DNA from 3 places in the Brevibacillus sp. HD3.3A genome. Region 2 is predicted to be linked to each of the others. Evidence: riboswitches for the same ligand, from Rfam matches in the RefSeq annotation. Region 2 holds a riboswitch; each other region holds the start of a gene.

Region 1 (9,582 bases), 2.3 Mb from region 2:
CCTTGCAGGTTGCGCCCTTGCTTTTGATACGCTTGCTTGAGCAGCGCCATCCCGCCCGCCACGTGCGGCGTCGCCATCGAGGTTCCGCTTTTCACGGCGTACTCCGAATCGCGCACAAGCGACAAAATGCCTCCGCCCGGTGCCGCAATCTCCGGCTTGAATTGCAGATCGGGAGTCGGTCCCCAGGAGGAGAAGCCGGAAATCGTTCCGCCATCCGGGTACGGCATCGGATTTTGCGCGTATTCGCCATTGAAGGTGACCGTTACTTTTTTGCCTTTTTTCACTGCCTGCGCCAGCTGCTCCCCCATCTGCTTGAGCACAGCGACGGCAGGAATTTGCTTCAAATGCTCCGCGCTTATAATCAGCGGCCCTGATTCATTGTTGTAAATGATCGCGCCGACAGCACCCGCCGCTTTCGCCAGGCGCAGCTTTTCGTCAAAAGAAATGTCGCCGCGCTCCAGCAGCACGATTTTTTCCTTGACCGAGACGTTGTAGTCTTCTTTTTTGCCTTTGCCCATGTAGACGAGCGGATACGGCTTCAGGAGAGACACGACCGGATTGAGCGCGGCCCCGCTCTCCACGTGCCCCGGCAAGTATACGACTCGTTCCAGCCCTGATACACCCTGGACGGAAAAGCTGTTGCCCGCAAGTGTCGTCGCGTTGACAGAAGCAACGGAAAACGCGTCCGGACTGAGCCCGGGAGAACCGATCATCGCCACGTCCGGGTTTTGCGCCCGAACTTTGTCACTGCCAAAATAAGAGTCATTCCCCGCAGCAGCCACGACGATCACGCCATTGTCGACGGCTTTTTTCACGGCCATCTGCTCGACGTTTGACTCATCCACGTATCCGGCAGAGGAGCCGAGACTGAGGTTGATGACGTCCGCTTTTTTCGTGATCGAGTCGTTGATCGCAAACAGGATGGACTCACTGAGGCCGGGCACTTCCCCCTGATAGTTGGAAAAGACTTTCTGGCTCATGATTTGCGCTTCCGGTGCAACTCCTTTGATTTTCCCGTTGGCGGCGATGATCCCGGCCACGTGGATGCCGTGTTGGGATTCGGCGACATCTTCCGTCGTCTGGTTGCGGTCCGCCCAGTTGAAGCCTGGAATCACCTTTTGGGCCGAACCGGACTTTTGCACCGCCAACCGCTTGTCGTGCGGCGCTGGCAAGTCAGGATGGCGCGGGTTCACTCCTGTATCGATGACGGAGACGAGCATCCCTTCCCCTTTGACGCCTGCTTCCTGCCAGGCACGGCCAGCCTCGATCATCTCCAGGGTGGACACTTGCGCTTGCACAGCTTGTTCGCCCAGTGGAACCGACTCCGAGCGCTGCCACTCATTGGCGCTGCTTGCCCGCTGTCCGCTCCCTGCCGTCTCTGCTGAATGACTTGTATGTAATGGCTGCTTCATTTCCGCCAAATCCTGCATGACCACACGCGGCAGAACAGCGGAGTCGCCAGAAGCGAACACGTCTGCCTGCGTCTGATTCACGGTTGTTACGGGAAGCAAAACCAACGCTAACCCTAAGCTGATCACCTGTTTTTTCATCGTTTGCCCCCTTGTTGGAAGTACACCCATTATGTATCAGTTTTCACTGGGAACCGCTCGGGTATTCTCGTCTTTTGCCGTAAGGTTGACAAATCAGGTGATTCGGCCTATATTTAATTACGTTAAATATTTCCTGTACGAAACTTCCTCGTTACTATATTGCTACTATGCTGTAAGGAGCTGAAATTCAGCATGTCTTCCCCCTCCCCTGAGTCAATAGATCGCCTGCAAGAGGCATTCCGCACGATTATGCGCACACTTGGGTCACAGTTGGCCGAGCCTGTGGCAGGTTTGACCGGACCGCAGTTTTATATTCTCCATCAATTGGAGCAACGCCAAAGATGCACCGTCGGAGAATTGGCCGATTCCATGAATGTCAAACCAAGCGCAATCACTGCCATGATTGATCGCCTGGACAAGCACGGGTACGTAAGCCGCGACCGCGATGAGGAAGATCGGCGCGTCGTGTACATCAGTCTTTTGGATCACGGAAAAAGCATTTTGACCAAAGCCAAGCAAAATCGGCTGGAGGCGTTGAAGCAACTGTTTGCTCATTTCACGGATGAGGAATGGGAGCAGTTCGTGTACATGTTTGAAAAACTGGCAGTTGCGGCTGTCCAGGAAGCAAGACAAAAAGGCGTGCATTCCGGGTAACCGGCGCACGCCTTTTCTTTTGACAACAGCTTAGGAGAAGAAGAACTTCTTCACAGCATGTTTGACTGTTTCTTTGTTCATGTGAGCGATCGAAGTGGTGAGCGGGATGCCTTTTGGACAAGCTTGCACGCAGTTTTGCGAGTTACCGCAATCGCCGATACCGCCATCCTCCATCAGTGCTTCCAGACGCTCATGCTTGTTCATCATACCAGTTGGATGCTGGTTGAACAGACGAACTTGCGAGATTGCGAACGGTCCAATGAACTCGGCTTTCGAGTTCACGTTCGGGCAAGCCTCCAGGCAAACACCGCACGTCATGCATTTGGACAGCTCGTACGCCCATTGGCGCTCAACTTCCGGCATGCGTGGACCTGGTCCCAGATCGTGCGTACCATCGATTGGAACCCACGCTTTTACGCGTTTCAGCGCATCGAACATGCGGCTGCGGTCAATCGACAAGTCACGTTGTACAGGGAATGTGCTCATTGGTTCCAGACGAATCGGCTGCTCCAATTTGTCTACCAGCGCCGAGCAAGCTTGGCGTGGTCTACCGTTGATCACCATCGAGCACGCACCACATACTTCTTCCAAGCAGTTCGATTCCCAGTTTACCGGAGCGGTTTTCTGGCCTTGTGCATTGACCGGATTGCGTTGAATCTCCATCAGTGCACTAATGACGTTCATACCAGGGCGGTACGGGATTCTGAACTCTTCCTTGTATGGAGTGCTGTCAGGGCTATCTTGGCGGGTAATAATCAGGTGAATCAATTTTTCTGCCATGATCAGTTTCCTCCTCTTTTAGTGCTTCTTGTCAGACGTATAGTCACGTTTCCGTGGTGCAATCAACGAAACATCGATGTCTTCATAGTAAATCTCTGGCGCAGTTGTTTCCGGGTTGTACTTCGCCATGGTTGTCTTCATGAAGTTCTCGTCATCACGCTCTGGGAAGTCTGGTTTGTAGTGAGCACCGCGGCTTTCGTTACGCATGAGCGCACCGATTGTGATCGCGCGGGAGAGAACCAGCATGTTCCACAGGTGACGGGTAAAGGAAGCACCGGAGTTGCTCCATTTGTTTGTATCGTTGATGTTGATTTTTTTGTAACGCTCCATCAACTCTTGAATCTTGGCATCTGTTTTTTCCAGACGGTCGTTGTAGCGAACTACCGTTACGTTGTCTGTCATCCACTCGCCAAGCTCTTTGTGGATCAGGTAAGCATTTTCTGTTCCGTCCATTTTCAAGATGCCGTCGTATTTCGCCTGCTCTTTGCTTGTGTAGCTGTCAAAGAGAGTAGAAGACAGGTCGTCCGAAGATTGGTTCAAGCCTTTGATGTACTCGATAGCTTTCGGACCGGCAACCATACCGCCGTAGATCGCGGACAACAGGGAGTTTGCACCCAAACGGTTTGCGCCGTGCTGGGAGTAATCGCACTCACCCGCTGCAAACAGACCAGGAATGTTGGTCATCTGGTTGTAATCTACCCACATACCGCCCATGGAGTAGTGAACCGCAGGGAAAATCTTCATTGGTACTTTGCGTGGGTCATCCCCAACGAATTTTTCGTAAATCTCGATAATACCGCCCAGTTTTACATCCAGCTCTTTTGGATCTTTGTGGGACAGGTCGAGGTATACCATGTTCTCGCCGTTGACACCCAGTTTCATGTCTACGCAGACAGAGAAGATTTCGCGAGTCGCGATATCGCGCGGCACCAGGTTTCCGTATGCAGGATATTTATCCTCCAGGAAGTACCAAGGTTTACCGTCTCTGTATGTCCATACACGTCCGCCTTCACCGCGCGCAGATTCAGACATCAGACGCAGTTTGTCGTCGCCAGGAATCGCTGTCGGGTGAATCTGGATCATCTCACCATTGGAGTAGATAACGCCTTGCTGGTAAGCCGCAGACGCTGCTGTACCCGTGTTGATGATCGAGTTGGTCGATTTACCAAAGATGATACCAGGTCCGCCTGTTGCCAGAATGACAGCATCTGCACGGAAGGATTGAATTTCACCGGAACGCATATTTTGCGCGGTAATCCCGCGACAGGTTCCTGTATCGTCCAAAACGGCTCCGAGGAAATCCCAATATTCGTACTTGGTTACAAGACCTTCTGCTTCATAACGGCGTACTTGCTCGTCCAAAGCGTACAGCAATTGTTGACCGGTAGTCGCGCCTGCAAACGCAGTACGGTGGTGCTTGGTTCCTCCAAAACGACGGAAGTCCAGAAGACCTTCTGCTGTACGGTTGAACATAACGCCCATACGGTCAAGCATGTAAATAATTCCAGGTGCTGCATCACACATTGCTTTTACAGGCGGTTGGTTTGCCAAGAAGTCTCCGCCGTATACTGTATCGTCAAAGTGCTCCCAAGTGGAGTCGCCTTCCCCTTTGGTATTTACCGCGCCGTTGATACCGCCCTGTGCACATACAGAGTGGGAACGTTTTACCGGAACCAGGGAGAACAGCTGGACGGGAACGCCTTTTTCTGCTGCTTTGATGGTAGCCATCAAGCCGGCCAAACCACCACCGACAATGATCAGTTTACCTTTTGCCATGATTGAGTCCCCCTATCCCTACAGAATGAAAGCCGACATCGCACGCAATCCGATGAAGGTTACAACTACGAATACGACCATAGTGAAGTATGTTGCAATTCGTTGGGAACGTGGTCCAACTGTAATTCCCCAGTGAACCAGGAACGACCAGATTCCGTTGGAGAAGTGGAAAACCGTACTGATAATCCCAATTGTGTAGAATACGATCATTGCTGGGCTGCTAAGAATGTCAGCCATCATGTCAAAATTTACGGTTACACCCATCGCTTTCGGGATACGTGTCGACCACACATGCCAAACAATGAAAATGAGGGTAATGACTCCTGTCAGGCGTTGCCACAGAAACATTTGGTTTCTGAAGTAACTGAAGTTCCCCACGTTTTGTTTTGCCTGGAATGCGATGTAGAGACCGTAAATAGCGTGGAACAGGATCGGGATGTAGATGAAAACGAATTCAACGATCAAGAGAAGTGGAACTTTTTCAATCAGACCAACAGTCTGGTTGAACGCTTCTGCTCCGTGGGTCGCTTGATAGTTGGCTGTCAAGTGAAACAGCAGGAAGAGCCCGATCGGAAACAAACCAAGAAGTGAGTGCAGCTTGTGACTGAGAAAGCTATGGCCTTTCGCCATACAATGGTCCCCCTTTCAGTGTATGTAGCGCTCTTTTATGGACCTTTCTCCCATATCCTAACCCATTGCCTACCCTATTAGACATGCCAAAAAGCCGTTAGAACCTCTCACGCCTAACTTTGTCGGAATGTGTCAAAATACGAAAAAAAGTTGGGCAAAACTTTGACCAAATCCAATTGTACTCTTGTCGACAGAGAGCGTCAAGACAATCAATAGACTAAATACATTGATAGAATAACTTTGTTCAATTTCACTATTTTTTCTATGAATCGGTCATAGAGTCCGGGCTTCTCTCATACTCTCTTACAAACAGGAGGGAAGCGCCATGAACCAAACCGATCAGCTGGCAGCACTGTTGCCGCCGCAAACGATTCCCGTAGCGGAAAGAATGAACATGCCCTACCTCGGCTACCATCTGCTACGCGAGACATTGACGAACAGCCTGCTCGGAGACAGCGAGAGTCCAATTTTGTACTGGCTGGGAAAAGACCTCGGGCGAAAAATCCCCATCCAGTCTTCCACAGGTCCGATTATGCCTTTTATTCGCCTCGGATTGGGACAGCTTGATCTTTTGGAAGAGTCTGCCGAAACCATCGTCTACAAACTCACCCATACGATCCACAACTACCAAACACCGGAACGCCTCAGCCGCTCCCTGTCGCTCGAAGCAGGCATCATTGCTGGCAGCATTGAGCAATGGAAAGGAAAAGACACCTTTGCCCGGCTGGAGGTCGAGAGCCGTTCTACGATCATGATACGCGCCCATACTCCAAAGTGATCCTTCATGCCAACCATTCGCAGCGCAATAATTGTCAGGACTGGCGTGTCTTGTCAGGTCAAAAAGATGCCCCCTCTGCCTACAGGCGAGGGAGCATTCGCTGCCTAGATTCCGTGCACCACTGCTGTCTCTTCCACATCGAGTCCGTATGCCGAGTGCAGGCTGCGGACAGCAAGCTCAGTCTGCCCGGCAGGAATGACGCAAGAAACTTTGATGTCTGAAGTTGAAACCATTTTAATAGAAATTTCTTTTTCTGCCAAAACGCGGAACATCTCGGCAGCCACTCCCGGATTGTTGACCATGCCGGAGCCTACGATGGACACTTTGGTCAGGTTTTGCTCGTAATCGACTTTTTCGAAGCCAAGCTCTGCTTTGTGGTTTTCCAACGTGTCCAATGCCTTTTTCAAGTCATCCGCAGCAACCGTGAAGGAAATATTCGTCACTGCTGCGTCATAGGAGCTTTGAATAATGATGTCGACGTTCACCTGATTGTCCGCCAGCGTATTGAACAGGCGGGAAAGAGTCCCAACCTTCGCAGGCATACCGACAACCGTGACTTTTGCTACATCCTCGTCATGCGCGACTCCACTTACTACTCTTCCTGTTTCCATGTTGGCAACCTCCTCAACGTACGTACCTTCTTCGGCAGTAAAGCTGGAGCGGACGACCAGCCGTACTTTGTATTTCTTCGCTGCCTCCACCGAGCGCGGGTGAAGAACTCCCGCTCCGAGATTCGCGAGTTCAAGCATCTCGTCGTACGAGATCGTGTCCAGCTTGCTTGCCGCTGGCACCATCCGCGGATCGGCTGTGTACACACCGGACACATCCGTGAAAATCTCGCATTTGTCTGCATTCAAGCTGGCGGCCAGCGTAACTGCCGATGTATCCGAACCACCCCGGCCGAGCGTCGTAATTTCTCCTTCGTCGCTGAGACCTTGAAAACCTGCTACGATCACAACACGTCCGCGGCTTATTTCTGCCTGGATGCGCTCAGAATCAATTTGTTTGATTCGCGCCCGGCCATGAATCGCTTCCGTCGTGATTCCAGCCTGCCAGCCTGTCAAAGAAATCGCATCGTAGCCTTTCGTGTGCAAGGCCATTGCAAGCAAGGCGATAGATACTTGCTCCCCCGTGGTCAGCAACATATCCAGCTCTCGCTCGGACGGGTAGGCGCTGATCTGTTTGGCCATATCTACCAATACGTCTGTAGATTTGCCCATCGCAGATACGACGACCACCACATCGTGCCCTTCTTCTTTGTAACTGGCAATTCGATCTGCAACTCGTAAAATTCGCTCAATGGTCCCTACAGAGGTGCCTCCGTATTTCTGCACGATCAACCCCATGCGGCTTCGCTCCCTTTTCTCATATCCAATGATTGTAGAATGTATCTTTTGCTGCCGTTTTATGAATCTCTCTATTTTTACTGGAAAAAGTCTGTATAAAAAAGGCACCGACAAGGAATAAGTACCTGCCGCTGCCTACTGTTTCGACATACCGGTTCCTCCCTCCCAATTACACGCGGTCCATGGCAGCACATGACAAGGCAAATCCCTGTCACCGCTCACATCGACACACCGTGAGATAGCTCTCCATCTGGCGCCGGTCAAGAGCCAGATGACAGTCCTGCACTTGTTCAATGCAGACCCAGCATGGAGACAAACGGGTTTTTCTCCACACTTCGGCGAATCCCCCTTTCCCGTTCCCTTCACAGATACCCGATCTCAGGGTGGTACTCATGGTTTTCGCGCCTCTACCTCACTCCATAAATGGAAGTGAGGCTAACTATTCTGTTTGAAACGCATTATATCATGGGAATCCGAGCGGTTCAATCGCTTTTTGCAAAACCGTTACGATTCCAGCTTGCGCAAATGAGTGATGATCTCTCGGGCCAGCTTGTCGCCGATCCCAAGCTGCCGGAAATCCTCCACAGTCGCTTCGCGCATTTTTTTCAGCGAGCCAAAATGGGTAAACAACAGCTTGCGCCGCTTCTCGCCGATGCCCGGAATTTCATCCAGTTGGGAGGAGAGCATCGTTTTCGTCCGTGACTGTCTGTGGAACGTGATCGCAAAACGGTGAACCTCGTCCTGAATGCGCTGTAGCAAATAAAACTCATAGCTGTCCCGCTTCAGATTCACGGGTTCTGGCGGATCGCCGTACATCAGCTGCGCCGTTTTGTGCTTTTCATCCTTCGCCAAGCCGCAGACCGGAATGTACAGCCCCAATTCGTTCTCCAGGACGTCCATGGCAGCGCTGATTTGGCCTTTGCCTCCGTCGATGACGATCAAGTCCGGCAATGGCTGGTTTTCCTTCAGCAACCGCGAATAGCGTCTGCGGACAACTTCGCGCATGGACCCGTAATCGTCGGGGCCTTCGACCGTCTTGATCTTGAACTTGCGGTACTCCTTTTTGTCCGGACGACCGTCTGTAAACACGATCATCGCAGACACCGGCTCTGTTCCCTGAATGTTGGAGTTGTCGAACGCCTCGATCCGGTGGGGAACGCCAATCCCCAGCACGTGCCCCAAATTGTGCACAGCCTGAATCGTCCTCGCATCATCTTTGGACATCAGCGCGAACTTCTCCTGGAGGGCAATGCGCGCGTTTTCACAGGCCATCTCGACCAGCTCGCGCTTTTTGCTCCGCTTCGGTGTCAATACTTTGACCCCGAGCCATTCGCTAAGCAGCTCCGGCTCGCTTTCCTCCGGCAGCAAAATTTCTTTTGGCAGCGCGTTTTGCTTGTCGTAGTAAAACTGGGTGACGTACGACATGAAGTCTTCGCTTTCGCCGCCATAGTATGGAAAAGAGGTCGTCTGCCGCTCGATCATTTTGCCCTGGCGCATGTAAAAAATTTGAATGCACATCCAGCCCTTTTCTACCGCAAAGCCGATAATGTCGCGGTCTACCGTGTCGGTAAACGTGATCTTCTGCTTTTCCATCACCGCTTCAATGCTCTTGATCTGATCCCGCAGTTCCTTGGCCCGCTCGAACTCCATCGCTTCTGCCGCCTGTAGCATTTTCTCGGTCAGGCTCTGCTTCATCTGATCATGACCGCCGTCGAGGAATCGGCTAATCTCGTCAACCAGTCGCTGGTTTTCCTCTGCCGAAACCTCGTACACACAGGGAGCAAGACATTGGCCCAAATGGTAGTACAAGCAAACCTGTTTGGGCATGTTGCGGCATTTGCGCAAAGGATAGAGCCGGTCCAGCAGCTTCTTCACCTCGGAAGCATCACCAGCGTTTGGATACGGGCCAAAATATTTGGCTTTGTCCTTCAGCACCTTGCGAGTAATCTCCAGACGAGGCTGTTCTTCATTCGTGATTTTGATGTACGGATACGTCTTGTCATCGCGCAGCATGACGTTGTAGCGGGGGTCATGCTTTTTGATCAGGTTGCACTCCAACAGCAGCGCC
Region 2 (9,582 bases):
CCGGGCGCAGCAGCTCCGTCACCTCTTCGCGGATGTCCGTCCTCGCTTGCGCGGACAGTCCCGCGAAAAAAGGGCTGCAAAAGGAATCCAGCCAATGCTGTAATCCCTGATCGCCATCTGGCAGGGTGGTTGGTCTGTCGAAGTGGGAGGCCAGTGTGACGCGGAAGCCCTGCTTTTCCAAAAGGGCAGTGTACTCGCCGATGCTTGGAAAATACCAGGGAGAGCGCTCATCTGCCGAAATATTGTGCCGACTCAATGCGATCCGCAAAGCTTGGAGGATGTATTCGCAGTTGCCTTTTCCGCCAAGCTCGGCAACGAAGCGTCCGCCGGGAACGAGCAGCTGCCAGACAGACTGAATCACTTCCTGCGGCTTTTTCATCCAGTGCAGCGCCGCATTGGAAAAAACAGCGTCATACAGCTCGTTTGATTGATAGGAGTGGGCATCGGCTACGGAAAAGGCAATCTGTGGATATTTTTGTTTGGCTGTCTCGATCATGCTTGCGGAAAAGTCGATGCCTGTCACCTTGGCGCCAGCCTCTACCAGTTGCGCGCTCAAATCCCCGGTGCCGCAGCCTACATCGAGAATGTTTTCGCCGGGCACGGGGGAAAGCCACTCCAAAAGTCCTTTGCCATAAGCGGACACAAAACTCATCTTGTCATCGTAGAGCTTGGCATTCCATTGATTCGTGAGACTCATCTGTCTCCCTCCTTTTCTCTTGTTTTACCAGTTTTATAGGTATAAATCAAATCTATAAAAATGATCAAACGAATAGTTTTTACCTATGTGCATGGCGCGGAATTTTTTCAAACGGCACAGGAAACTAGGCTCATTTTGTCGAAGAAAGACGAGTGGAAACACTACAGCGAATGCAAAGAAAGGTAGAGAATATTCCGTGAAAAAATGGGTTGTAAAAGCACTTCTTGTGTGTCTGGCTACTGGCACCTTTTTGTCGGGAGTATCGGCTCCGCCAGCCATGGGAGCAGGGGCTGCAACATCTATGAAGAAAAACAGCCAAGTAGCAAAGCCCGTTTCGCAGCCTGTTCACAATATGATTATCTTTAACGACTATCAAGTGGCTGGCCAGGATTCAGGAGGGTGGAACTGGGTAAAAAATGACGAATTTATCCTTCCGCCAGATACTCCTCTCGATATCGACCTGCTGCAAACGACGTATGGTAGCGGCACGAACCTCAATAAAAGCGAGGTGATGCTTGACGGTGTTGCCATGCCGGAGTACCAGGCCGAACAGCAGTCTTCGCAAAGCACGTTCCGTTGGCAAGTTCCCCGCTTTTCCATTCCGGCTGCCAAATTGACGGCTGGCCTGCATACACTCACGTTTGTCGTATCAGATGCCAAAGGGCAGAAAAGCACCGTGCATGTGCGCTTTCAAGTAGAAGCGCAAAACTACCCGAGCGTTTTTGAAGGGGAGAAGGCTGAGGGCGAGGAAGTTCCAGCCGGCCGTCAGACAGTTATTTTCGGCATGATGGGCTCTACGAATTTTGCCAGCACGGTTCCGGGAACGTGGAAAATGACCAACAAAGCAACAGGTGCCGAGCTTAAAGCGGTACCGGGAACCGTTTTTGCGACGGGAACGCTGGCAAATGGAGAATACGATCTCGTGTTCACTCCCGATGACATGAGCATGAGCATCTGGACGACAAATATTCGCGTCGGCATGGCGGAACTGTACATGGGAACGGACGCCAATGGTCAAAAGCTCTCGCAAGGCCAGCAAATCTCTGCCCCTGCGGCTCCGGGAGTGGTTCCGCTGTATTCTCCCGTTGCCGGACGCTGGTCGGCGAATGGGACAGGACAGACTTTGACCGACTCCCAGCATTTCGAGGTGGCGATTCCGGAAATGATGGCGGGAATGACGATGACGGTCACTTTTGAGCCGAATCAGACAACCAATCCTGACAACATCTGGGGCAGCTCAGCAACGGAAGTAAAAATTCAGGTTCCCGGTGCGCCCAACTCGTGTGATTCAGCGAGTGCAACTGCGACGATGGATGTGCTGATGCAGCAAAATGCGCAATCCTCGATGATGGTCGAGCGGGAAAATTTGTCCTCGTCCGATATTACCGTGAAGCTTTACCAAAGACCTGTACATGTGATCTGGCTGGCGACAGCGGCGGAGCATGTGGAGCATGGCAGTGAAGCGTCAGACGACGAAGGGCCGGGCTTCTGGGCCGTTGACAACGTGGTGGTGGATGAATCGAAGCTGAACTGGGATCATACAGCGCTCCTGCTGTCCAGCTACAAGCCAGGCCGGCTCAAGGTGAACTATTACAGCAAGCGGGAGCCTCGCCAGTCGTGGTGCGGCTATATTCAAGTAATTGAAGATGTCCGGCCAATCCCGGCTGTCCCCGCCTGCGACAAGGATGAATCAGGCTTGGCTCCTACCCAATCGCCGCTGCTGTTGATCAACAATCGCGGCAAGGAATATCGCGACGGGCAGACCATTTCAGTCAATTCCTTGGCAGAGCTGGACAATGACAGAGAGCTGCGGCTAAAAGCTACGTACGCAAAACGCAGCGGAAACAAAAAGCTGCGGGATGGAACGGGGCGCAACGGCACGGCTTACTACATGCCGAACCTCGTCTGGACGTACGGAGAGACGCCAGTTGGCTCCAATCAGACGACTGTTGGAGCGACGATTTCATCCGACAACACGGTTCAAGTGTTTTATGAAGGACAGGAAATCGCGCTTTTCGAGTCAGACCCGGATGATGAATACGAAGATGAGGGAATGTCATCCCTCGATTTGCGGCAAATTATCGAGGACAACGACGGAAAAGCAGGCGTCTACACAATCAAGGTGACCAACCATCTTACGTACAAGACTTGCTCGCTTGTGCTAAAAGACAAAAAATACGTGAAAGACTTGAACGTCCAGGAACGAAATGAAACCATGTCTCTGAAAGTAGAAGTGAAATAAGCAAACGTCCCCCTTGCAATTGGCAGGGGGGTTTTTGTTGGGAAAAGTGCTCAAAGGGGAGGGCAAGCGAGATGACCAGTGAACAGATCGCCATTCTGAAACAGTTCGGTTTTTGCATCGAAGGGGAGCAAGTGAAACATTTGAAGCTGGGAATCGTAACAGACAGTAAGGAATTTGTACGCTTTTCCACGCCTGAGCAGTTGCGGGAGCATATCAAACAGCTGCTTCGCAATCAGTGTTTATGGAAGCAAAAGCGCGGCGAGCAATAGAAACAGAAGAGCGGAAAGGTGTGGGAGGGATTGGGACAGATGGAGTCGAGAGCATATTTGCAGCAGGAGCTGGCAGCGGTAGAAGCATGGGAGAAAGATCAAAACGACTTGTGGTTTTGGGAAAAGCTGGGCAGGCTTCCTTTCGTCTGGCTGGATAAAATAACGCCCAATTTCGTCAGGGATAAGCTGGGAACGGCAGTAGACGAGATGGCGGCATTTCTTGAAACGGGAGGGACGTATCTCGTTTCGGATGCGGCGATTTACAGCAAGTTCGCTCAGCGGCTTGAGCAGGAGCAATCCGGTTCGAGGCAGCCGCGAGCAGAAGAGGTCGCAGGAGCGCCGCTTGTGCTCATGGATGAAGTGGCTCTTAATCTGAAAGAGTCGCGGGCGACTTTTGCCACGGTGCAAGGTGCGACGACGGGGATCGGCGGAATTTTTACATTGGCTATCGACATTCCGTTGCTTTTGGGCACCTCGTTGAAAGTATTGCAAGAAATGGCCCTCTGCTACGGATATCGGCCAGAAGAAAAGCGAGAGCGCCTGTTCGTGGTCAAGTGTCTTCAATTTGCTTCCTCGGATATTGTCGGGAAAAAAGCGATTTTGGCTGAGCTTTCCCGGTTTGACGAGCCAGCTGCGCAGAAAGACGTCATCGCGCAATTGCAAGGCTGGCGGGAGGTCGTCGTGACGTACACCGAAAATTTCGGGTGGAAAAAGCTGTTTCAGCTGGTACCGATTGCGGGTATTTTGTTCGGAGCGTACTTGAATCGTTCAACCGTACAGGATGTCGCCGAAGCGGGGAGAATGCTTTACCGCAAGCGGCGAATCCTGGAGCGATTGCGGGCACAAGAAACAGCGCAGCGTGATTAAGCCAGGTCTTCGGCTGTCAGCGCGAAAATCAGATGATCTTCCCACACGCCGTTGATCTGCAAGTAGTGCAAGGACAACCCTTCCTTGCGAAAACCGTTTTTCTCCAAAACGCGAATAGAGGCCGTATTGCGAGGCATGACAGCGGCTTGCACGCGGTGCAAACCGGCTTCTTGAAAGGCGAAAGCGAGAGCGAGCCTGACGGCGGCTGTCGTGTAGCCTTTTTGGTTGCAGCTTTGATCCATGAAGTAACCGATGGTTGCGTTTTGCCAGGCGCCGCGTACGACGTTTGACAGGGCAACACGGCCGATCATGTCGTCCGTTTCGCGCAGAAAGACGCCAAAAGCGTAGCCTGTGCCAGCGGCAAAGTCTTTTTCCGCCTGGGCGATTTGTTCCTGTTGGCCCGTGAGCGTCAAAAAGGAAGACGACCGAATCGGTTCAAAAGGTTGCAAAAAAGCATGATTACGCAGCCGAAGCTCAAGAAGCTCGGCTGCGTCGTCCATGCCCAGAGGTCGCAGATAGACCGTTTCTGTATGTAGCGTCATGATATCAATCCTCCCTGGAAAAAGTCGGATCGACATTGTACCATGACTTGATTTAAGTGGAAAGGCTTTTTCTTTTCAGCGGCCTTCTGGTCTTAGCCCAGCAATTCGGAGAAAGAAACGCCAAACGCCTTGCAGGTTTCCACTTCTTTCGCTGTAGGGGACAGCTCGATTTTCAAGCCTTCAAGTGGTGTTTCCGCACCGCGCTCGCTCGCTTTTTTCAAGAGAGTATCTACGGCAGCGCCAACGTGCTCGTAAGCGGAATCGCAGGAACCGAATGCGACTACTTTTTTGCCAGTCAGATCGATGTCGTCCATCTCTTCGTAGAAGTCCAGGCACTCGTCCGGAAGATCGCCGTCGCCCCAAGTGTAAGCGCCGAGCAGGATGCCATCGTAGTCCTCAAGTTCCTTGGCTGTTGCGTCCATCACTTCTTTTATCTCCAGCTCTTTTCCTGTGGATCGAATACCCTCAGCAATCGCTTCAGCAATCTCTTGTGTGTTTCCAGTCATGCTTGCGTAAACCATCAAAATGCGGCTCATAAGGTTGAAACCCTCCAAATAAGATAATGAAAATCATTCTCACAAAAATAAGATAATGAAAATGATTCTCGTTGTCAATGATTTTTTTTCTTTCTATAAAGCTGTTGCCACATGGGAATGATTTTGGTAGAGTTAAATGAAATTATAATATTGGAAGTCTAAATAGAGGTGCGCCGAAGAATAGTACATCTTTTCGTCATCTGCCGGGGGGCGGGAAAAGGAGGAAAGGCTAAAGCGCCGAAGCGGTTGTTGTTCCCCTCGAACAGCAGCGGCTGGGGTGGCTCATGAACAATGAACATCCTGTCACAAAAGACGATTGTCTTCTTGTGGAGCGCTATTTACGATTTGCTTGGGCAGTTTGGAAAGCAATGAGATAGCGAATGCACTCATTGCTTTTTTTAGTCAATTTAAACAAGGCAAGGTTTTGACCAAAAAGGAGGATTTACCTGTGAACATGATGGATGCAAATGAAATTATCGCGTTTATTCAAAAAAGCGAAAAGAAAACACCTGTGAAAGTATACGTGAAAGGCAATCTGGAGGGCATTGACTTCGGTGCCAGCGCAAAAACGTTCATCACTGGCTCTACTGGCGTCGTCTTTGGCGAGTGGAAAGAGATCGAGCCTGTTTTGGCTGCAAACGCCGACAAAATCGAGGACTACGTGGTAGAAAGCGACCGCCGCAATTCCGCGATTCCATTGCTCGATACAAAAGGCATCCAGGCTCGCATCGAGCCGGGCGCGATCATCCGTGACCAGGTTACCATCGGAAACAACGCGGTGATCATGATGGGAGCTTCGATCAATATTGGCGCGGTAATTGGCGAAGGCACGATGATCGACATGAACGTGGTTGTAGGTGGACGCGGTACAATCGGGAAAAATTGCCACATCGGCGCTGGTTCTGTCATTGCAGGCGTTATTGAGCCGCCTTCCGCACAGCCGGTTGTTGTCGAAGACGATGTCGTGATCGGTGCCAATGCGGTTATCCTCGAAGGCGTTCGCGTAGGAAAAGGCGCGGTCGTAGCAGCAGGCGCGGTCGTGATTGAGGATGTGCCGCCATACGTGGTTGTTGCGGGCACACCTGCTCGTGTCATCAAACAAATCGACGACAAAACTCGCTCCAAGACGGAGATCAAGCAGGAGCTACGTCAGCTGTAGGGGAGAGAGCTCACATGGACTGGCGTACGCTCGACGAACAATACATCGTCTCTTCTTATAAACGTTTGCCTATCGCGATCGCCAAAGGGGAAGGAAACTACCTGTACGATACAGCGGGCAACAAGTATTTGGACCTGTTTACGGGCCTGGCAGTCAATGTGCTGGGCCACTCCCACCCGGGGATTGTTCAGGCGCTGCGCGATCAGGGAGAACGTTTCCTGCACATTTCCAACGTATTTTTGAACCAGCCGGCGATCCTGTTGGCCAAGCGGCTGGTCGAGCAGACGATCCCGGGAAAAGTGTTCTTCACCAATTCCGGCGCAGAGGCGACCGAGTCCGCGATCAAAATGATTCACAAATGGACGAAGACCGACGGAGCGGGACGCGAAGGGATCGTCGTCCTGCGCAACAGTTTTCACGGCAGGACGCTGGGCGCCGTTCGGCTGACCAGGCAAGCGCACGTCTATCAAGATTTTCCGCAGCCGGATTTTCCCGTGTACGAGCTTGATCCGGAGGACACAGCCGGATTGCGCGCCATCTGTCGCGAGGCAAAGCCAGCAGCCGTCCTGATGGAGCCTGTTCTTGGCTCCGGGGGTGTCGTGCCTTTGTCTGTAGACTTTTTGCGCGAGGTGGCGACCATTTGCCAAGAGGAAGGCATGCTGTTTGCCATGGATGAAATCCAGACAGGCATGGGACGGACGGGAAAACTGTTTGCCTACGAGCACGCAGGCGTGACGCCAGATTTGATCCTGTTTGCCAAAGGAGTAGGCGGCGGACTTCCGCTCGGTGGCGTCATTGCCGGGACGAAGCTGATGAACCAGTTCAAGCCGGGAGATCACGGCACGACTTTTGCGCCGTCTCCGCTTTCGGCTGCTTTGGGCAATGTCGTGCTGGACGAACTGCTCGATCCCGCATTTGCAGCGAGCGTAGACGAAGTGATTGCCTACCTGTGGGCTGGACTGGAAGCACTGCGTGAGCGCCTCCCGGAACAGCTTCAGGCGCTGCGCGGCAAAGGCATGATGGTGGGAATCCCGCTCAGTGCTGCTCCCGAAGAGGTCAGCCGCTTGCAGCAAGCCATGCTGGATCGGGGAGTTCTCGTGGATGTGACGCAAAAAACGATTGTTCGCTTGCTGCCGCCGCTCACTTTGACCAAGGAAGACGTAGACCGTTTCCTGGAAAGCTTTGCAGCGGAACTGGCTGAGCTTCAAGGGGCAAAAGGGGAGGCGTAAGCGATGACGACATCTTTGTTTACCCAAATTCGCCGCGATCTGCACCAAATTCCCGAGCCGGGCTTTCAAGAGGTAAAAACGCAAAAGTATTTGCTCGATTACCTAGAGAAGCTTCCGCAAGATCGGCTGGAGATCAAGACGTGGCGCACCGGGATTTTGGTCAAGGTTGCCGGAACCAATCCGAAGCGGACGATTGCCTGGCGGACTGACATGGACGGCTTGCCGATTGCAGAGGAGACGTCCTATCCGTTTCGCTCGTTGCATGAAGGGTATATGCATGCGTGCGGACACGACATGCACATGGCGATTGCTCTCGGGCTGCTGACGCATTTTGTGCAGCAGCCGATCGCAGATCACCTGCTGTTCCTGTTTCAGCCGGCGGAAGAAGGGCCAGGCGGCGCCCTGCCGATGATGGAGAGCGAAGAGTTTGCGCTCTGGCGGCCCGACTGCATTTTTGCCCTGCATATCGCTCCCGAGTACCCTGTGGGGCATATTGCTACAAAGCCGGGCATTTTGTTTGCGAACACGTCCGAATTGTACATCGATTTGGTCGGAAAAGGCGGACATGCGGCGTTCCCGCACAAAGCAAATGACATGGTAGTTGCCGGGAGCCATCTGGTGACGCAGCTACAGTCCATCATTTCGCGCAACATCGACCCGCTCGATTCCGCTGTCGTGACCATCGGCAAGCTGGAGGGCGGAACCAAGCAAAACATCATCGCCGAGAAGGCGCGGCTGGAAGGGACGATTCGCACGTTCTCGACAGAGTCCATGGCTCTGGTCAAGGAGAGGATTGAATCGCTAGTAAAAGGGATCGAGGCCGGTTTTGACTGTACAGCATCCATTGACTACGGCGTGGGCTACTGCCAGGTGTACAACGAAGAAAAGCTCACGACAGCGTTCATGGACTGGGTGCGCGAGCATGGGGAGGATGTGACGCTGATCGCCTGCAAGGAAGCGATGACCGGAGAAGACTTCGGCTACTTCCTGCAAGAGATTCCCGGCTTTTTGTTCTGGCTGGGCGTTCATACCCCCTACGGCTTGCATCATGCCAAAATCGAGCCGAGCGAGGAAGCGATCGAAGTCGCGATTCGTCTCGTCTCCCGGTATTTTACCTGGCTTTCGCAGCAAGACTAGCGTGCGACGGCAAAAGAAGAGCGGCTGTGCTGGCCGTTCTTTTTTTATCGGCCAATACCAATAGTGTGCGGACGGCCATATGCCCGCATTGTCAAGAGTCCGGAGTGGTTATTCACAAAATGGTGAACAAGTCTTTCTTCCTGTGCGGCCGTTGCTTGTGGATTCTGTGGATATTGTTGAAAAAACTTGTCTTTGCACCACAACTATTTGCCGTTTTTCACGTATAAACTAGAGAGAAGAAATTCCGGAAGAACAAGCGCTGCCGCGCACACATACAGGAGGATTATGACATGAAAAAAGCATGGTTATCGGCCTTGTTGGCGCTGACTGTAGCGGGAGTCGGGACTACCGCTGCTTTGGGAGAAGGTGCGTTGCGCGTATTTGTCGGCTCAGAAACGATTGCGAGTGACATGCCGGCTTCCAAAGCTGATTCGATTGAATCGTTGGTCAATAAGCTTGGCGGATTCGTCGATTACGATCAGAAAACAGGAAAGCTGCAAGTAGTCAAGCCCAATGTAAACATCATTGTCCTGGAAGGGATTCAGCAGACACGCAACAAAACAATCGTGTTCAGCAACCCGATCAAAGGCTACAGTGACAAAAATGTTCCGCGCACCTTCAACGTCTTTGTCGAAGTGGACGAAGCTCCCGTCGCCAAAGACTTGCGTATACAACTGGTTCTGATCGGACCGGATGGCAAAGAAGTAAGCAGAGGAAAAGAGCTGAAGTATTCGACGCAAAACGCGAACAGCTTCTATTTCGCCGAGCCGTTTGTTTCGACCAAGCTGGAGGACTACGGCAATTACAAGGTGCAAGTCCAAATGAAGTCGGAGAAGTTCCCTACGTATGTCGTAGTAGGCGAAAACACTTTTACGGTAGGGCGATAAATTAAATGGCTTGGAAA
Region 3 (9,582 bases), 2.9 Mb from region 2:
ACAGCATCGCGGCTCTGCCGGGAATGAAAGAGCGGACGATCCTGATTTCCGGCTTTTCCAAAGCGTTTGCCATGACAGGCTGGCGGCTCGGCTACGTGTGTGCCACACCTGATCTGCTCGCGGGCATGCTGAAAATTCACCAGTACACGATGCTGTGTGCGCCGACGATGGCCCAGATGGCTGCACTCGAAGCGTTGCGCCATGGCCGCGCGGATATGGAGCGAATGATCGAGAGTTACCGTCAGCGCCGTAATTACGTAGTCGATGGCTTCCGCCAGATCGGACTTACGTGCCATGAACCGGATGGAGCGTTTTACGCCTTCCCGTCTGTGGCGGCAACAGGACTTAGTTCCGCCGAGTTTGCCGAAAAGCTGCTCATGGAGGAGAAAGTGGCAGTCGTGCCGGGAGACGTGTTTGGCGAGAGCGGACAAGGCCACATTCGCTGCTCGTATGCGACGTCCATGGAGCAGTTGAAAAAGGCGCTGGATCGGATGGAGCGCCTGATGGGACGATTGCAGTAGGGCAGGCGAGGAAAACAGCAAAGAGGACAGTGCCAGTAGCGCTGTCCTCTTTTTTATGCAGCAGCATTGCTTTTTCGGATAAATTTATGACGACATGACGATCGTGGCGACGAGCTGTGTGACAAGCGCAGCTACGATCATGGAAATACTGGAGACAGTGCCTGAGATCGGACTGATTTCAAACGCCTTGGACGTCCCTGCGCCGTGCGCACTTGTGCCCAGCAGGACACCGCGCGCGATATCATCGGAAATCCGCAAGTAAGCAATAATGTACGGCCCGATGATGGAACCGAGCACTCCGGTCATCAAGACGAGCACGGCGGTAATCGAAGGAACGCCCCCGATCATTTGCGATACGTTCATGGCGATTGGCGTCGTGATGGAACGCGGCAAAAGGCTGTAGAGCACTTGCTGATCGGTATGCAAAAGCAAAGCGAGCACAGCGGAGGAGATGACGGCCACCGCCGAGCCGGACACGACACTGATCATGATTTGTGCCGCGTGTTTCTTCAATAAAGGATAGTGCTTGTAGAGTGGCACAGCAAAGGCGATAGTCGCAGGCTGGAGCATGTACGCCAGCCATTTTCCCCCTTCGTTGTAATCAGCGTAAGGGATTTGGGCGCACAGCAGCAGGACAACCAGCAGAAGCGGTGTGAACAAGATAGGCGAAAAGAGCATAATCGGTCTATAGCGATAAAGCCGTTTGGCCGTCAAATAAATGACGATAGTCAGCAAAAAGCCAATCAGTCCGGTCATCATGAGCGTGTATGCCCCTTCCGCTTCGAGATGCTTTGGGCGATCAAGCCGCTGCAGACCATGACGAACGCAGTGCCGATCACGATAATCAGAACAATTTGCAGCCCTTCATGCAGCATCAGGCTTTGGTACGAGACAATGCCGACAGACGGCGGAATAAAAAACAACAGCAGCTCTGCCAAAAGCCATGCGGCTCCGGTTTCAATCCATTCCAGCCGCAAAATTTTGGCCTGGAGCAAGAAAAACACAACAAACATCCCCAGGATGCTGCCGGGGATTTTCCAGCCGAGCGCAGAAACAAGCAGGTTCATCAAAACAGACATGAGAATGAAAAATGCTACTTGCCCCGCAATGATAATCAGTCTTTTCATGATGGTCCTCTCCCTTTGGGAAAAGTGTACATCAGCTTTTTTCATAGGTAAAATGCATATATAGAATGAGTAACATTCATCTTATCTATAGAAGAAACGGAGCGAAGAGCGGATGGACATTCGCCATTTGCAATACTTTTTGGAGGTAGCGCGGCATAGCAGCTTCACCAAGGCGGCAGAGTCGCTGTATATTACCCAGCCGACGATCAGCAAGATGGTGCGCAATCTGGAGGAGGAAATTGGCGTAGAGCTGTTTGAGCGGGTCGGAAAGCGCATCACGTTGACCGATGCGGGATGGGTTTTGTTCTCCCAGGCGGAAGTCATGGTGAAATCGTTCGAGAATATGAAAATCAGGTTGGCAGATTTGATGGAGCTAAAGCGCGGAAAAATTCGCATCGGGCTGCCGCCGATGGTAGGAGCGAGCTTTTTTCCAAAAGTCATCGGGAAGTTTTGCGAGCAGTATCCGGGGATCGAGTTGGAGCTGCTGGAAGTCGGTTCGAAAAAAGTGGAGGCAGATGTCGCATCGGGGATGCTGGACAGCGGTGTCGTTTTGCTGCCGACAGATGAAGCGCTTTTTGAGTCGTACTCGTTCGTCAACGAGCAGATTCGCGTCGTGGTTCACCCGACTCATCCATTGGCCGAGCAGCAGGAGGTATCGCTGATCGAGCTTGCGCAGGAGCGCTTTTTGCTGTTTCACGAAGACTTTTCCTTGCACAACCGGATTATTGACGAGTGCGTGCGAGTCGGCTTTCACCCTGCGGTCATGTACAAAAGCTCTCAGTGGGACTTTCTCTCGGAAATGGTGGCAGCCAATGTCGGGATTACCTTGCTGCCCCAAACGATCTGCCGGGAGCTGGACCCGCGCCGTTTTCACAGTCTTGCGCTGGTCAATCCGACGATCCGATGGCACCTCGGGATGATTTGGCGCAAAAACGCCTATCTCTCGTATGCGACGCGCGAATGGATTCGCTTCACGAAAGAAAGCTTGCCCCATATGAAAAGCAAGGCTTCATCTTCTGAATGAAGCCTTGCTCGTATGGGAGTGGCCGCAATTGGCTGCGACCGAAAATGGTATGCATGTATATGGTAGAAAAGGCGGCTGGTTGATAGGAGCAGCCTGTTACAACAATGGGAATGGTCGTATAGGAAAAAATGAAATTATTATTTCGTATTGCGAAGTTTTAGAAACCAACAGATTGATTCAAGGCGCTTACAGCCAGATTGTATTGATAAAGAGCGTCGGCAGCTTTGGTTTCGGATTCGAATAATTCTGCTTCTTTGTCGATCAGGTCATTCAAAGAGCCTTTTTTATTGTTGGCGTAATCGTAAAGAGTTTGTTCGTATTGTTTGGCAGCTTCTTCTTTGGCAGCGTTGCTTGCTGTCAGTGCAGCTTTGGCAGCTGCCGCTTTTTCGTAGGAATCGCTGACTTCCAGACTCACTTTTTGTTTGAGGCTTTGCAGCAGCAGCTCTTCTTTGCGCAGGTCGTTGCGCGCGATTCTTCCTTTATATGTGCTTCCCGCGGAGTATTCTGCCGTAAAATCGGCTTTGATTTGGGCGTACTCTCTTTTCGCTTCGGCTTCGATCATGTCAGGGCGTTTTTGGTAGGCCAGAGCAAGAGCTTCTTCCACTGTATTCAGCGGGGCAGAGGTCAGTGCGCTCGTTTGCAGCAACCACTCTTTGTCCTGTTTTTCATTCAGCAAGCCGTTGAGCTTGGCCAATGCTTCCTTGTAGCTGCTTTCCAGAGCGGACAGCTTGTCTTTGGCGTCATTGTCATCGGCCCAGTATTGGCGCTGGATGCTTTTCTTTTGCACCTTGATTTTTTCTTCCAGGGCGCGAACTTCAAAATATGCTTTTTGGACATCGAGGCGCAGAGCGTTTTGCTTGGTGGCAAAGGAAGCTTCACCGACGAGCAAATCTTTTTTCGCTTCAGCTTCATCTCCGTACTTGTCAGAAGCTTCACTCAGCGAATTGACGTCATCCTTTTTGATTGCCGCTGTGTCTCGAAGGGTCAGGAGAGACTCATAGCGAGTGGTTTCGTAATCGAGTCTCGCCAGTTCCAGGTCAACACTGTTTTTCAATGCTTGCTCAACAGCGTGATCGAGAGAGAGGGGAGCTACTGCTGTTTGTTCCACCGCCGCTGCGAGAGGGGCTGCCAGAGCCAGGTGCGAGCTGCCGACAAAAAGAGCAGTGACCAGTGTGGTGCTGTAAAGATGTTTGGACAACCGGGACTTCATTTACAAAGCCTCCTTCATTTCACGAGTAATGAAAACGATAATCATTATCAATTTTCATGAACAGTATATATTTCCAACCTGATGTTCGTCAATACGAAATCGAGAGTTGGAATGATAGAAAACATCATTTATCAATCAAAGAGTTTAAATAATTTACAAATTTTGTGTAAAGGCAGCGTGCAGCAAGAAAGGCATCCAGATAGCGGACGCCTTTCTTGCTATGAGCTTGGTCAAAAGTAAAGAGGAGAGAGCCGCTGATCTATATAAAAGGCAGTCTGGAGCTTGCTGCCTAATTCATCAGATAAAAAGGAGGGAAAATGACGAAAAAATATTACGTGAAGCGAAATATTAGAAACCGATCGATTGATCCAATGTGCTGACAGCAAGGTTGTATTGATAGAGCGATTCAGATGCTTTGGTTTCTGCTGCAAACAGGCTTGCTTCTTTTTCGATCAAGTCTTTCAAGGCTGCTTTTTGACTCGTGTAATCCGACAAAGCTTGCTGGTATTGCTTGGCTGCTTCGTTTTTGGCAAGGACGCTCTCAGCCAATGCTTTTTTCGCCGCGGCGACCTTTTCGAAAGAGTCGGCTACTTCTTGATCGACTTTTTGCTTCAGTCGTTCCAGCACCAGGTCGGACTTGCGCAATTGCTTGACGGCTACTTTGCCTTTATAGGTGCTGATGGGCGTGTAATCTTTCGTGTAGTTAACTTTGACTTCGGCAAAATCTTTCTCGGCGACAGCTTTCATCATGTCAGGCCGCTTTTTGTAGGCTTGCGCTTTGGCTTCTTCCAGAGTGGCAACAAGCGGTGCGGACAGCTCGCGGGTTTCGAAGCGCCAGGACTTGTCCTTTTTTTCGTTCAGCAGATCGTTGAGTTTGGCCAATGCCTGCTTGTAGCTGGTTTCCAGAGCGGACAGCTTTTCTTTCGCTTCGTCGTTCTCCGACCAGTATTGGCGTTGGATGCTTTGCTTTTGCAGCTTGATCTTTTCTTCCAGAGAAGAGACTTCAAAATACGCTTTTTGCACTTGCAACTGCAAATTGTTTTTTGAGGTTTTCAAAGTGACTTCGCTAAGCGCCAGGTCTTTTCTCGCTTTGGCAGCGTCTTCGTATTTTTTCTTGGCATCATCGAGCGTATTGACGTTTTCGAGCTGGATGGCCGCTTTTTCTCGCAGCGTATAGAGCGTTTCATATTCCGTAACATCGTAATCTATTTGCAGCAGCTCAAGATCGATGCTGGTTTTCAATGCTTGCTCGATCGCACCGTGAAGAGACAGAGGAGCGGTCTGGGTTTGTTCTGCGGCTGCAACGACTGCAGGAGCGGCCATAGCCAAATGAGTATTGCCTGCAAGAAGCGCGGCAACCAGTGTAGTGCTGTAGAGATGCTTCGATAACCTGGACTTCATTATGGGGCCTCCTTGGGAATAGGAAAAGAGTTTGTCGATAACGATTCTCATTATCAAATTTTCATGAACAGTATATATTTCCAGTCTACATTCGTCAATATGTAATCATAAGAAAGTTGATCGGAAAAATAAAATGAAACAAAGAAAAAGCTCCCTCGACGTGAGGGAGCCTGCAATGACTTGTTTGGCAAAGCTATTTATTTTTCGTCCATGCTGAAATCTACTTTATGGAGCGGAACAAGCTTGCTCTTTTTCGTATACTTGTAGACAAGCCAGACGATCAAAAACAGCGGCAAGCCAACATAGGAGACGAACACGCCGTTCCAGTCAATCTCGCCGCCGATAAACGCCGAGTAGTTTTGGCCGACAATGACGACGCAGCAAATGATAAAGGCGAAAATCGGGCCAAACGGGAACAGCTTCGCCCGGTATGGCAGCTCACGCAGGTCGCGGCCTTGGGCCAGGTACGCTTTGCGGAAGCGGTAATGGCTGATGGCAATGCCGAGCCAAGCGATAAACCCGGACATGCCGGATGCGTTCAGAAGCCATACGTACACCTCGCCATCTCCAAACAGGGAAGACAGAAACGCCAGCGCACCAATGGCAGCCGTCATGATCAAGGAATTGATCGGGACGCCGTTGCGAGTGACTTTGGCAAACCATTTTGGCGCTTTTCCTTCCTTCGCCAGCACCCACAGCATGCGGGTGGATGCGTACATGCCGGAGTTGCCGGCAGACAGCACGGAGGTGAGGATGACCGCATTCATCACAGAGGCGGCGAAGGCAAAGCCGGCTTTTTCAAAGACGATCGTGAACGGGCTGATGGCAATATCGGTAATATCACCGCTGATCAGATTCGGATTGTCGTAAGGAACGAGCAACCCGATAATCAAGATTGCGAAAATGTAGAAGAGCAAGATGCGCCAAAAAATCTGGCGGATCGCTTTCGGGATATTGCGCGCAGGGTCTTCGCTCTCACCAGCGGCCACCCCTACAAGCTCGGTTCCCTGGAACGAGAACCCGGCAATCATGAAGACGCCGAGAAGCGCCATGAAGCCGCCATTGAACGGTGCATCGCCTTTGGTGAAGTTTTGGAAGCCGACTGCTTCGCCACCCATAATGCCGAAGATCATCAAAATACCAATGATGATAAAGACGACGACGGTGACTACTTTAATCAAGGCAAACCAGTATTCGGATTCGCCGTAGCCTTTGACAGACAACAGATTAAGAGCAAACATAAGGACGAGGAACAAGGCACTCCACAAAATGGCGGGAGTATCCGGGAACCAGTATTTCATAATGAGAGCTGCGGCTGACAGTTCGACCGCAATCGTAATTGCCCAGTTGTACCAGTAATTCCAGCCAAGCGCGAAGCCGAGTGACGGGTCGACGAATCTGGTGGCGTAGGTGGAAAAGGAGCCGGATACAGGCATGAAGGCGGCCATTTCCCCAAGACTGGTCATCAAAAAGTAAACCATGATACTGATAGCGATGTAGGCGACCAAAGCGCCCCCTGGTCCGGCTTCGTGAATCGAGCCTCCACTCGCCAGGAACAAGCCCGTACCGATGGAGCCGCCGATGGCGATCATCGTCAGGTGGCGGGCTTTCAAACCACGTTGCAGTTGATTCTGTGACATAAGATGCTTGCACGACCTTTCGAAGATTTTGAGAAGGTCGGTCGGAAACGAAAAAACCGCCAATAGCCAAAAAACGGCATAGGGCGGTATCATCCAATCCCCACCAAGCCTTCACTGAAGATAGCACACCACGTTTGCCCGGCAAGCAAACGTGACAGTTCTGTCCCTTTCGGGTACAGCCCCAGCCCACGCGCACAGAGATGCGATATGAGCTTCGGCGGCTTTTCCCTTTCCTGGAGTCATAGATTTCTTCTGAATCTCGTACAGGATGACATAAAAGCCGCGACCTCTACCCTCACCGTGAAAGATGAGGATAACATGTATGAAGTTGATTTATTTATCAACTATATAAGATTGATCGTTATTAATCAATGAAAAAAGTTGTGCTGCAAAATATTGCTAGAGTGGGAGCAAGGGCTACAAAAATGACCTGCGCGCAGGCCAGGAGCCTTGCAGCTTGCGGATTTGCACGATTTGTCCCGTATGAAAAGCGTCGTGCAAAATGATGCTCATCACGCTTTGCCCGATGGAGATGGTGGGCAGCGGCTGATCGAATGCATCGCCGGAAAGGGAGCGGAGCTTTTCATGAATGCCGCGATGTACTTCTTCCATGCGCTGCACCGCCGCTTGCCAAGCTGCTTCGTCGTCTGGCGCTCCGGATGGTTGGAAGGTGTCATCGTTCGTCTCAGCCGTACCAGGAAAATCCGTACCGGATAGACGGTGCAGCAAACGCTCTTTGAAATAGAGCAGATGACTGAGATTTTCCCAGATCGTGTTCGCTGCCTCTCCTTCGGGACGCCAGCTGGCTTGGGCCACGGTCACGCCATCCAGGGCGTGCTTGAGCGGCGGATACCAATCTTCTTTGTCATACGTGCACTCCCATTCATGAACAAGCAATTCCATCCGATTCATGTGTTTCCTCCTCGTCTGTCAAACAGATTGGTGAAGCGCTATAATGGCAATAAGAAGAAGTTTGTAACGTTCAAAATGAATTTTGGTGGTTACAAGATGATCTTACCATATGTTGGTGTTACCTACAAGAAGCGAAAATAGATGGGGGAAGAGAAGTGTGCAATGGCTATGCATCGATTTTTTAAACAGCGATTGGCGTGACTGGCGCGGGACAGGCCGCAAGGAAAATCGCCTGGCAAAGCGGGAATGGCAGGAATGGTTTTTGCAAGAGCACCAATTGCAGGCACCGCTGCCGCTTGACGAGGAAACCGTCGCTGTTCTTGTGCAATTTCGCGAGTATATGCGAATGCTTTTGGAAAAGGTGGTCAGCGGGGAGGCATTGCTGCAAGAGGAGTTGGAGCAACTGAACGAGACGCTGGCAAAAGCTCCGTTTTACGTTCGCGTCGTGCCTGGTGAAGAGGAAGCAACTTATGCGCAGGAATGGCATAGCGCGATTGAAGGATGGCCACTGGTCATGGCGCGGATCGCCGGGTCTTTTGCCACGCTGTTGCTTCCGTCCCATCTGGAGCGGATCAAGATTTGCGACAACGAGGACTGCCGCTGGGTGTTCTACGATGAAAGCCGGAACCGGGTGCGGCGCTGGTGCGACGATAAAATGTGCGGCAATCTGATGAAGGTACGCCGTTTTCGGGAGCGGCAAAAGGAGAAAAAATGAGCGAAGGAAAAGGGGCAGAGAAACAGACTGCGCCTTTTTTCATGTCTGGGCAAAAGAGCAGGGAGAAGCCCACGATCTGCTGTCGCTGCCATCGCTGTAGCAAACGTTTCGCGGCATGGGAAGCGTCATGCTTTCAGTATGTGTAGCCCGCGAATCCGCAAATGCAAATGACGTACATGGAAAGGAAAATGGAGGCATAATAAGAAGCAGGTAACAAGGGACCGGAAGCGAGGTGGCGGGATGAGTCGCAAACGGAAAATATGGCGCAGGGCACTGGTTTTGCTTTTGCTTGTAGGAGCGTGTACGGCGATCTGGTATTTGCGTCCTTACCAGCACGATCAGGCTGCCAAAGATGCGATGCAGGGCGGGGAAGGCATCACCGTTATCGATACGGGGGACTGGATTGCTTTTGAAGGCGGGGAAGCCCGGGAGCCAGGGCTGATCCTGTATCCAGGTGCTTTGGTCAAATCGGAGAGCTATGCACCGCTGGCACGAGCTTTGGCTGGTTCCGGATATCGGGTATTCGTAGCGAGAATGCCGCTGAATTTGGCTATCAGCGATGTCGAGCGAGCCAATCAAGTGTTGAAAGCATATCCCAAGCAATCGTTTGTGATCGGCGGGCACTCTTTGGGCGGAGCCATGGCAGCCCGGTTTGCGGTCCAACACCTCGATCGGATCGATGGCGTCTTCTTTTTGGGAGCCTATCCGGACAAACGGGGAGATTTGCAAAAAGCGGAAATACCCGTCTTGTCCTTGCTCGGATCGCGGGATGGCGTGGTGAATCGGGAAAAGTTTGCGGCCAGCAAGGCATTTTTGCCAGAGAATGCGGTATTCATGACAATCGAGGGCGGCAATCACGCGCAGGTCGGCAGCTATGGCGCGCAGGAAGGCGACCAGCCTGCTGCCATCACTCCGCAGGAGCAGTGGCAGCAAACGGTAGCGGCGATCAAGGATTGGCTCCTGTCAGACGTCATTCCCCGAAAGAGAGATAATGCCGGAAACGACTCCGGTAATCCGGATGTTTTCGGAAGG

What was found. Region 2 has a riboswitch for lysine ahead of dapD (2,3,4,5-tetrahydropyridine-2,6-dicarboxylate N-acetyltransferase). Riboswitches for the same ligand answer to the same signal wherever they lie in the genome.
Region 1: another riboswitch for lysine. It lies ahead of HP435_RS08520 (aspartate kinase); the one in region 2 lies ahead of dapD (2,3,4,5-tetrahydropyridine-2,6-dicarboxylate N-acetyltransferase).
Region 3: another riboswitch for lysine. It lies ahead of HP435_RS05765 (amino acid permease); the one in region 2 lies ahead of dapD (2,3,4,5-tetrahydropyridine-2,6-dicarboxylate N-acetyltransferase).

The regions. Positions count from the first base shown of each region.
Region 1 is NZ_CP085874.1:1,742,969-1,752,550, reverse strand. Features, by position in the region: gene HP435_RS08550 (S8 family serine peptidase) at 1-1,550, opposite strand, end outside; gene HP435_RS08545 (MarR family winged helix-turn-helix transcriptional regulator) at 1,743-2,204, shown strand; gene sdhB (succinate dehydrogenase iron-sulfur subunit) at 2,235-2,984, opposite strand; gene sdhA (succinate dehydrogenase flavoprotein subunit) at 3,003-4,760, opposite strand; gene HP435_RS08530 (succinate dehydrogenase cytochrome b558 subunit) at 4,779-5,390, opposite strand; gene HP435_RS08525 (DUF2507 domain-containing protein) at 5,716-6,168, shown strand; gene HP435_RS08520 (aspartate kinase) at 6,273-7,514, opposite strand; lysine riboswitch at 7,746-7,932, opposite strand; gene uvrC (excinuclease ABC subunit UvrC) at 8,019-9,582, opposite strand, start outside.
Region 2 is NZ_CP085874.1:4,001,194-4,010,775, reverse strand. Features, by position in the region: gene HP435_RS18540 (class I SAM-dependent methyltransferase) at 1-697, opposite strand, end outside; gene HP435_RS18535 (hypothetical protein) at 894-2,939, shown strand; gene HP435_RS18530 (hypothetical protein) at 3,011-3,208, shown strand; gene HP435_RS18525 (EcsC family protein) at 3,248-4,075, shown strand; gene HP435_RS18520 (GNAT family N-acetyltransferase) at 4,072-4,617, opposite strand; gene HP435_RS18515 (flavodoxin) at 4,710-5,153, opposite strand; lysine riboswitch at 5,309-5,498, shown strand; gene dapD (2,3,4,5-tetrahydropyridine-2,6-dicarboxylate N-acetyltransferase) at 5,602-6,312, shown strand; gene HP435_RS18505 (aspartate aminotransferase family protein) at 6,327-7,541, shown strand; gene HP435_RS18500 (N-acetyldiaminopimelate deacetylase) at 7,545-8,678, shown strand; gene HP435_RS18495 (hypothetical protein) at 8,969-9,565, shown strand.
Region 3 is NZ_CP085874.1:1,120,839-1,130,420, forward strand. Features, by position in the region: gene HP435_RS05735 (aminotransferase) at 1-521, shown strand, start outside; gene HP435_RS05740 (LrgB family protein) at 606-1,280, opposite strand; gene HP435_RS05745 (CidA/LrgA family protein) at 1,277-1,648, opposite strand; gene HP435_RS05750 (cidABC operon transcriptional activator CidR) at 1,761-2,672, shown strand; gene HP435_RS05755 (TolC family protein) at 2,830-3,882, opposite strand; gene HP435_RS05760 (TolC family protein) at 4,231-5,283, opposite strand; gene HP435_RS05765 (amino acid permease) at 5,481-6,923, opposite strand; lysine riboswitch at 7,037-7,223, opposite strand; gene HP435_RS05770 (DinB family protein) at 7,341-7,835, opposite strand; gene HP435_RS05775 (CGNR zinc finger domain-containing protein) at 7,993-8,550, shown strand; gene HP435_RS05780 (alpha/beta fold hydrolase) at 8,791-9,582, shown strand, end outside; gene HP435_RS05785 (hypothetical protein) at 9,514-9,582, opposite strand, start outside.